3 regions of the Lactobacillus sp. RTP31084st1_F9_RTP31084_210423 genome follow, and region 1 is predicted to be linked to each of the others. Evidence: predicted binding sites of a transcription regulator. Region 1 holds the regulator's gene; each other region holds the start of a gene.

Evidence for each region. The regulator LexA, encoded in region 1, represses DNA repair genes until DNA is damaged. The targets are predictions, from matches to a motif close to CNAACANNTGTTNG.
Region 2: recA (recombinase RecA) is a predicted target of LexA. The motif match lies at 2,014-2,027, and genes of this name have one in related genera.
Region 3: xerS (tyrosine recombinase XerS) is a predicted target of LexA. The motif match lies at 1,136-1,149, and genes of this name have one in related genera.

The regions. Positions count from the first base shown of each region.
Region 1 covers NZ_JBCOVH010000001.1:757,996-761,284, reverse strand. Annotated here, with positions in the region: gene AB5359_RS03750 (bis(5'-nucleosyl)-tetraphosphatase) at 1-286, shown strand, start outside; gene AB5359_RS03745 (uracil-DNA glycosylase) at 270-920, shown strand; gene lexA (transcriptional repressor LexA) at 955-1,578, opposite strand; gene AB5359_RS03735 (DUF896 domain-containing protein) at 1,717-1,965, shown strand; gene AB5359_RS03730 (YneF family protein) at 2,038-2,259, shown strand; gene AB5359_RS03725 (ABC transporter ATP-binding protein) at 2,337-3,289, shown strand, end outside.
Region 2 covers NZ_JBCOVH010000001.1:161,320-164,608, forward strand. Annotated here, with positions in the region: gene AB5359_RS00845 (SDR family NAD(P)-dependent oxidoreductase) at 1-297, shown strand, start outside; gene AB5359_RS00850 (helix-turn-helix domain-containing protein) at 356-1,327, shown strand; gene pgsA (CDP-diacylglycerol--glycerol-3-phosphate 3-phosphatidyltransferase) at 1,369-1,932, shown strand; gene recA (recombinase RecA) at 2,094-3,188, shown strand.
Region 3 covers NZ_JBCOVH010000001.1:550,359-553,647, reverse strand. Annotated here, with positions in the region: gene xerS (tyrosine recombinase XerS) at 52-1,122, opposite strand; gene AB5359_RS02780 (YoaK family protein) at 2,475-3,173, opposite strand; gene AB5359_RS02775 (peptidylprolyl isomerase) at 3,241-3,289, opposite strand, start outside.

The DNA of each region.
Region 1 (3,289 bases):
ACAAGCGGCAAAAAGAGAAGTTTACGAAGAAGTGGGATTAAGACCAAACTATGATTTTAATTTTAAAGAAAGTCTCACTTATAAAATTACTCGTGATCGTTTGAAGACAGTAACTTTGTTTTTAAGCGAATTCATTCCAACTCAAAAAATTAAATTACAAAAAAGTGAAATTGGCGCTTCTAAATGGGTGAATTTAGAAGAGGCCAGTAAATGCTTGCATTATGAAGAATTGAATGAACTCTTAAAAAAGGCACAGGACTACATTAAAAATGAGATATCCAGATAAGTTATTAGTTGAAGTTAAGGAAAGATCAAGAGGGATGAAATTAGAAGGGATCAATTTTGGAGCTGGTCCAGTTCATCCTAAACTAATGATTATTGGCGAAGCACCAGGAAGAGAAGAAATAGAGTCGCTGATTCCTTTTCATGGTGCTTCAGGAAAAGAATTGATGAAGTCATTAGCTTCAATTGGCTTAAAGCGAGAAGATGTTTACATTACAAGCGCAGTAAGAAGTCGACCTTATAGTGTTAAGAGGGTATTTAGTAAAAAAGAAAATAAAGAAGTAGTAAAATACCCTAACCGAAAACCAACTAAAAAAGAAATTCTAGCGCATGCTCCTTTATTAGATTTCGAGCTTCAATATGCTCAACCTAAAATTATCGTAACTGTGGGCACGACTGCTTTGAGCCGTTTACTTGATCATAAATATGAGATTAGTAAAGTGCATGGTAAGATTATTAAAAATACCTCGATTTTGAAATTAAATAGTAAAAAAGATGGCTACGTTTGGTCTAAAGAAAAATATACGGTAATACCACAATATCACCCAGCCGCGGTTTTTTATAACCGAAAACTGACAGATACAATTGCTCAAGATTGGTTAAATATAAAACCTTTAATTAAATTAGTGAAAAAATAAAAACTGGTAGGAATTAATTTCCTAACCAGTTTTTTTAATCAATGTTATTACGGTATAGACCGACAACTTTGCCTAAAATTTGAACCACAGGTAAAATAATTGGATCCATAGTATCATTCTCAGGTTGTAAACGATAATATCCATCTTCTTTAAAGAATCTCTTAACTGTTGCTTCATTGTCTTCAGTCATTGCAACAACGATCTCGCCATTATTTGCACTAGATTGTTTGCGCACAATCACATGATCACCGTTTAAAATTCCAGCATTAATCATTGATTCACCATGAACGCGTAACATGAAAAGTTCGCCAGCATCATTTTCAAGATCAGGTGGAAGAGGAAAGTATTCATCGATATCCTGAACCGCTAAGATTGGTTGACCAGCAGTCACTACACCAACAATTGGAATATCTTTAGGCTTAATTCCTAAAGCTTCTCGTCCCTTTTCAGTTACTTCAATTGCTCTTGGCTTAGTGGCATCTTTTAAAATATACCCTTTCTTTTCAAGTCGAGCTAAGTGACCATGAACGGTTGAAGTTGATGAAAGGTCAACTGCACTACAGATTTCTCTAACTGTAGGTGGAAAAGCTCGTTCTTCAACGGTATCGTAAATAAAACGTAAAATTTCTAATTGTTTATTTGCATGTGGTTCAGTCATAATTTTTTCTCCATCTAGTTACTTACTAGTATTTTAACAAAAAAACTTTATCTCAGCAAACAGGCGTTCTTAGTAGTCGAGTCTTTTTTTATTGCTATAATTAGGGTAAACTAACATTGTTTAGTGAGGTGTTTAATTATGGATAAAAAAGAAGAAGAAAAGCTAATTAAAAGAATTAATGAGCTAACTAAAATTAGTAGAGAACGCGAATTAACTCCCGATGAAGTTGAAGAACGCAAGAAATTAAGATCCGCTTTTCTAGAGAACTTCCGTGCAGGCTTTAGGCAGCAATTAGAAGACACTGTAGTTATTGATGAAAATGGTAAAGAAGTAACTTCAGAAAAAGCAAAAGAGGCACAACGTCGTAAAGGATTAAGAAAAGATTAATCTTTTACTTTAAAAATAGCTGTTTTTTTGGTATGCTGAAAAAGTACATTAATTTTCGGAGGTTTTTGGGAAATGAATTTAGGTTTAGCAATTTTTCTTATTATTATCGCATTATTAATCGGTCTTGTCGGCGGATTTTACGGTGCTCGTGCATACATGAAGAAGTATTTCCAAGACAATCCTCCTATTAGTGAAGATATGATTGCAGCTATGATGGCGCAAATGGGACAAAAACCATCCGCTAAGAAGCTTAATCAAGTTATGAATATGATGAAGCATCAACAACAAAAGTAGTAGCTTACTTTACTAATATTTGGTAATAGACAGAGGACCGGATTCCTCTGTCTATTTGTATATTGTGAGGTGAAAAAATGAATATTTTCAGCAAATTGGGCTGGTTTTTCAAGCAAGAAAAAAAGAGATATATTATTGGAATTAGTTTTCTGGCTTTAACTTCGATTGCAAATTTAGTACCTCCTAGAATTTTAGGATTGATGGCTGATCAATTAGATAAGGGATCAATTAGTTGGAGTGAATATGCAGCTTTGATTTTAGCGGTTGTTGCCGCTGCGATTGTTTTGTATCTATTACGCTACTTTTGGCGTAAGCAGATTTGGGGTGGTGCGGCTGAATTAGAAAGACAAATGCGGTCACGTTTGTTTAAGCACTTTATGGTTATGGATCGCACTTTTTATCAAAGACACCGGACTGGTGACTTAATGGCGCATGCAACAAACGACATCAATTCTATTCAAAATGTTGCGGGAGACGGCGTTTTAACTTTAGTAGACTCATTAGTCACTGGTGGAACAACGATGATAGCAATGATTATCTTTACAGACTTTCGCTTAACTGTTATTGCACTTTTGCCACTTCCGTTTTTGGCTTTAGGGGCCTGGAAATTAGGAGATAAACTTCATTATAGCTTTGATAAGTCACAAGCGGCATTTTCTCGTTTAAATAATAAAACTCAAGAATCTGTTTCTGGAATTAAAGTATTAAAGGCTTTTGGCGAAAGCACGCAAGATTCTACTGCCTTTAATAAAATGGTAGATGAAACTATTCAGATCAATAAGAAGGTTTTTAAGTGGGATTCAATGTTTGATCCACTAGGAACTTTAATTATTGGGGCTACTTATGTAATCACAATTATTTATGGTGGTTTACTAGTAACAAATCATACTTTGTCAGTAGGGCAATTAGTTTCATTTATTGCTTATATTTCTAATATGGTCTGGCCAATGTTTGCGATTGGTTATTTATTTAATATTTTAGAAAGAGGATCAGCTTCTTATGATCGTGTTGAGCGTCTTTTATATGAAAG
Region 2 (3,289 bases), 600 kb from region 1:
GCGTTAGAAAGCGTATATAGTGCCAGTAAGGGTGGTTTATCTAGCTTTGCACAAGGATATGCACGTGAAGTCGCATCAGCTCATTTAACGGTAAACGTGATTGCTCCTGGGGCAGTTGATACACCAATGAATGCAATTTTTGATGCAGAAACTTTAAACGAAGTAAAAAATGAAATTCCCGCAGGGAGATTAGCTGAACCTAGTGATATAGTTTTTTGGGTAGAAAACTTACTTGATAAACGTTCAGACTATTTGACTGGCCAAACTATTTATGTTGATGGTGGCTGGCTTGTTTAATGGTTGATTAGTTTGGTATACTCATATTTGAATTATTGCAAAAAGTTGAGAGGATATTATGGCAGATATTGGAGATAAATTACGTAGTGCTCGTAAGGCAAAGGGCATGTCAATTGAAGATGTTGAAAAAATAACAAAGATTCAGCGTAGATATCTTACAGCAATTGAAAATAATGATTTTGATCAATTGCCAGGAGATTTTTATGTTAGAGCCTTTATTAGACAATTCGCCGATGTGGTTGGTCTTAATGGTAAAGAACTATTAGCGGACTATAAATCAGAGGTTCCTGAAGCAAAGCCTGAGGAATACGTTGAAAACTCCATCGACAATAAAAGTGAGAAAATTAAAGAAACTACAAATAGTCGTAAAGGAATGTGGCGTAGTTACCTACCTCAGATTGCAACTGTAGTTGGTGTTGTTTTAGTAATTTTGGTAGTTTATATTGTTTATACTCGTTTCTTTACTGGAACTAATCAGCAATCAGCAAATCAAGCTGAGAACGTAACTGTTTCTTCTTCTCGTATTAAATCTTCAAAATCTAAAACTTCATCAAAGAAGAAATCAACTCCAAAGTCTAAGACTTCAGAAGTTAAAATGGCTAGTTTAGGTAATAATAGTTATCGTGTTAGCGGGATGAAAGATGACCGTACTTTAACTTTAGGCACCACTAAGAATGAAGTTTGGGCACAAATTTTAGTTAATGGTTCTTCAGTTTGGCAAGGAACATTAAAGGGAAACGGTAAGCATTCAGTTCAATTACCGCAGAATGTAAATAGTGTTTCTGTGCAAATGGGTAATAGCGTTTCGACTACTTTGACTTTAGCTGGTAAGAAGGTGAATGCCCATAACTCAACGAATCCTGCTTCACCAATGACGGTCAGATTTACTTTTAGTGGACAAAATAGTCAAACTACTAGTACTCAACAAAGTAGCGCAACTACTCAAAGTTCTACTACTACGAATAATGTGAATACGCAGACACAGCAAAATCAACAAGGTACTCAAAACACTCAAAATACTCAAGGGTAAACGAATACCAATCAAAATAATGGAGGTCAAAGTAACCGTTAATGAATTTACCAAATAAATTAACTATGTTTAGAATTTTTATGATTCCAGTTTTTATGCTAGTTTTAATTTTTAACTGGCCGGCTGGTGGTGCAATTGTTTTAGGTGCACATATTTACTGGTCTCATGTATTAGCTGCAGTGATTTTTGCAGTGGCATCAATAACTGACTTTTTAGATGGTCATATCGCTCGTTCAAGAAATTTGGTAACCAATTTTGGAAAATTTGCTGACCCATTAGCAGACAAGATGCTAACAATGACTGCTTTTGTATTTTTAATTTCTTTAAATCTAGCACCTGCGTGGGTAGTGGCTATTATTGTTTGTCGTGAATTGGCTGTTACTGGCTTACGCTTGATTTTAGCTGAGAATAAAGGTCAAGTTTTAGCTGCCAAAATGCCAGGTAAGATTAAAACAACTACGCAAATGTTGTCCATCATTTTCTTATTGCTTGGTGACGTTTACTACATCGGTACCATTTTATTGTATATTTGCTTAATCTTTACAATTTACTCAGGTTATGATTACTTTAAGCAAAGTGGCGATGTATTTAAAGGTGAAATTTAAAATGAAAAGAAGCAGAAATGCTTCTTTTTTTTGAAAAAAATAAAGTTAGTTTGCGTAATAAAAATTAGAGAAATATATATATGAACGCTAGTTTGTATTTCTCTTGCTTTTAGGTAGTCAAACCAAGTATAATTATTATAAATGAATAAGGAGGAAGAGATTTGGCTAAAGATGATAAAAAGAAGGCCTTAGACATTGCCTTAAAGAAGATTGAAAAAGACTTTGGAAAAGGCGCAGTTATGCGTATGGGTGAAAAAGTAGACACTCAAATTTCCACTATTCCTTCCGGTTCACTAGCTTTAGATGCTGCTCTTGGAGTTGGTGGTTATCCACGTGGACGAATTATTGAAGTATATGGACCAGAAAGTTCTGGTAAAACTACAGTAGCACTTCATGCTGTTGCAGAAGTTCAAAAGCGTGGCGGAACGGCTGCATACATTGATGCTGAAAATGCTATGGATCCGGCTTATGCTGAGGCATTAGGTGTAGATATTGATTCATTAATTTTATCTCAACCAAATACTGGTGAAGAAGGATTACAAATTGCAGATACTTTGATTGCCAGTGGTGCAATTGATATTTTGGTTGTGGATTCAGTTGCTGCATTAGTACCACGAGCTGAAATTGATGGTGATATGGGAGACTCTCACGTTGGTTTACAGGCGAGATTAATGAGTCAGGCCTTGCGGAAACTTTCTGGAAATATTTCTAAGACGAAGACAATCGCCGTTTTCATTAACCAAATTCGTGAAAAAGTTGGTGTGATGTTTGGAAATCCAGAAACTACTCCTGGTGGTCGCGCTTTAAAGTTCTACTCTACTATTCGATTAGAAGTTCGTCGCGCAGAACAGATCAAGCAAGGATCTGATGTAATTGGTAACCGTGTTAAGCTAAAGGTTGTTAAGAACAAGGTTGCTCCACCATTTAAAGTGGCAGAAGTTGATATCATGTACGGTAAAGGAATTTCTCAAACTGGTGAATTAATTGATATGGCTGCTGACAAGGATATCATTAAGAAGGCTGGTTCATGGTATTCATACGGTGATGATCGAATTGGTCAGGGACGTGAGAATGCTAAGCAGTACCTTGAAGAACATCCAGATGTGTATGATGAAGTAAAAGAAAAAGTGCGTAAAGCATATGGAATTGATGCTAAAGCTATTGAAGAGCGTGAAAACCCCGAAAAAATAAAGCAGGAGAAGGAAGCAGCAGCGGTAAAAGATGATGCTTCCAATGAGAAAAGTAAAAAAAACTAGTAAACAAATACAGTTAAACCTTGGCTTTTAAAAGTCAAGGTTTTTTGTATGATTGACATCACTTCCGGATACTTTTATTATTAATAATGTGTGAAATAATT
Region 3 (3,289 bases), 210 kb from region 1:
TTTAATATAAACTATCATATTTATTATAATTAAAATAGTACTATACTTAAATTAATCTTGATTCTTATGTCTATTGATCTTATTGAGAGCAGCTTTTTGCTTTTTTTGATCTACGTGAGTATACAAGTCAGTTGCCGTAGTTCCTTTTTGACCTAATTGTTGTGCTACGAGAACTTGATCTTTAGTTACTTCGTACAGCTCACTGGCCAAAGTATGGCGTAATTTATGCGGTGTTAGAGGTTTTCCAAAAGCAGCAGAATATTTATTGACCATCTTTTCAACAGCATTTGCAGTCATTCTTCTGGTTTTTCCATGCCATCTGGTTAAAAAGAAGGCTATATCATCTCTATCTGCATGGTAGCGATCGGCACGTATTTCTTGATATTTTTTTAAATAAGGAATAGTCCAGTCAGCAATCGGGACACTATCTTTTTGACCACCTTTTCTAATCACATCAAGCATTTCATCTTTTAGGTTAATGTTACGAACATTCACACTAACACATTCTGAAACTCTAATTCCTGTACCTAAAATCAATGCAATAATAGCTATGTCACGTTCATGATTTTTTTTGAAAGACGGTAGAGACTGTTTATTACATTTATGATCGTATTCATTTTCAATAAAATCTAAAAATTGATATTTTAAATCACCCATGTACATATGAGATTCTAGAACATGAGCTCGGTAATTCAATGTCTTAGTATCATTCAACGAATTAATTTTTAACATGACATTACGATCAAAGTATGGTTCTCCATGATTATTGTCTGAGGTAATTGTTAAAAATTTATATAAAGAACGCAGGGCATTAATTGATCGATTAATTGTAGTAGGTGAGTTTAATCGTCCTTGTTGATTTTTTGTGTGTTTAAGATGATGAATATAAAGCATAACATCATTTCGTTGCATGTCTTCTAGTGTCACTAGTTCAATTTCTTTGTTGGAAGAAGCTGTAGATAATTTATTTTGTCTCAACCAATCAAAAAAGCGACGAATTTCTGTTAAATATTGGTATGTTGTAGTTAATGAATGAGTGGTGCCAAGATTATATTCTTTTATAAAATCAGGCATATTCGCCAACTCTTGTTTAATTAAGGATAAATATTTGTTAGTTTCCAATTTATAGTCTCCTCGAACATAGGTTTGTATATATTATATCTTATTTAAGCAATTTAGTCTTGTCCCCTAATCTTTTCTAAGTAGGAGAGGGGGGAGAGTATCCATAAGTAAGAAGAAATTAGATAAATAATAACCTGAAAATGTAGAAGTTAGTTTACAGATTGCTAGGAGGAACATAACTAAAATTGGAATGCGAAAATTCTAAGGTAATTTGATAATTGATGAACTGAAAAGTTACTTTAAATTAATTTTGCTAATTTCACGATAATTAAGGGGTTGATTATATATTTAAAATTTGATTGAAAGTAGTATTTATGAGCTATATATTTACTAACTGAGACGTTAAGGCTGTATAAATGTTTGGATTTAATTAGAGGAGACCGGGATATAATTTCTAATTAAACATCAAATCAATTCACGGGAATTTTTTGCTGAAACTTACAGCTTTTTGGTATGTATGAGGAGGTTTTTTCTTAGTATTTTGAAGACATCGATAAGACACTAATCAAGTGTAATTTTAAAGGTAAAAATAGAATTTTATAATAATTAAATGTAATTTGTAAGCATTAATTATCAGCAAAACATTGATGTTTCGGGAGAGTCTCTTATACCTTTCATTAAAATTATTGTTTTAATGAAAGACCATTACGTATATATTGATAATTCTAGACTTTAATTTTAATAAGAAAATAAATTAAAATACCCGCAATAACAATTGATAGATAAAAATTATTATGACCAGGTTTACTATGATTATGCTTTATCTCTTTTTACCTTTTATTTTGAATGTTTCATAATAATTTTAAGAAATATTCAACTTAGTATCTAGCATATCCGAACTAACATGATCTAATTAAAAGCTTACTGGATTTAGATGAAAGAAATGTGCCATGAACAAAAAAGTTTCGCATCCAGTAATTTATGAGTTCTTATAGCTAACAACTTAACAACTATTAATCAAGAACCATTTTAAAAGACGTAGAATCGTCATCTCAACACTAAAGAAAATGCTTTTTAATAATCTAATCTGATTAATTGATAAAAATCTTTAGCTTAGAATTTTCAGCTGATTAATTGTGAAATAAGGGGTAAGCAGAATTTCTGACTGTAAAAAGATTAATGTGTTCTAATTGAAATGTTAGTAAATTTAAAAAGTAACTTTTGATAAATAGTAGATAATTAGTTGATTGATGGTTGGGCTGGTGATTGTGATTAATTACAAATATGATATATTTTTATGTTATACTTTACATAATATATATTACACGAAGTATAGTCAAGATGAACTAAGCTACTCTCTTTTATAAGTAAAAAAACTTTGAGTTTTATCATTCTCAAAGTTTCTCTATTAATTATTCATTTTTAGAAAAAGATAGTTTCTTTCTTTTATTTAAAGAGATCGTATAAACGATATTGATTGCTCCTAAAAGTAAAACAGCAAACCAAATAGTTTTTAAAACAAAGATCTTTTGGAGCAATGCTGATACAATTGCACCAAGTGCAAATGCAATAACCAAGAACATATAGTTAACAGCTGCGTTATGCTGTGACTTATCTTCACCAAAGAAATATGCGCTCCAAGCAACTACAGATTTTTTTAAGTTGCCAGTTGTGAATGCATTATTATATCCCATACCTTCAATTTTACTAAATGATGCATTCTGAACCGCTAAACCAAACGCAATTACCGGAACTACATAATAATTTGGTAAGTTTTTAGGAACGAAACCAACGCCCAAGCAAATAAATAGAATTGGAAATAAACAAAATACACGCCAATAATTACTTTTTACATACTTATGAAAAAGTCCAACAAGTAGTAATCCTAAGGTAAAAGCAATAAACGTTGTTGCCCTGTTTAACATACCTGCAATATTATGGTCAGCAAATGCTGACGCAAAGAAGATGACGTTTCCTGTCTGTCCAGCAGATAAAGTATGTCCCCGTTGAATATAAGTATAGGCATCAATAAATCCCGCAGAAAAAGTCAATGCTGTAGCTAAAATACGCGATTCAGATGGACGATATTTTTCATCTGAAAATATACCCATGATTAACCTCCAAGTTATAGTGAAAACAAATTAAAAACATGATCAATTTAGACCATGTTTAATTTGTTTAATCTTCAATATGAATACTCTTAATAATCACATCTTCTTTTGGCTTA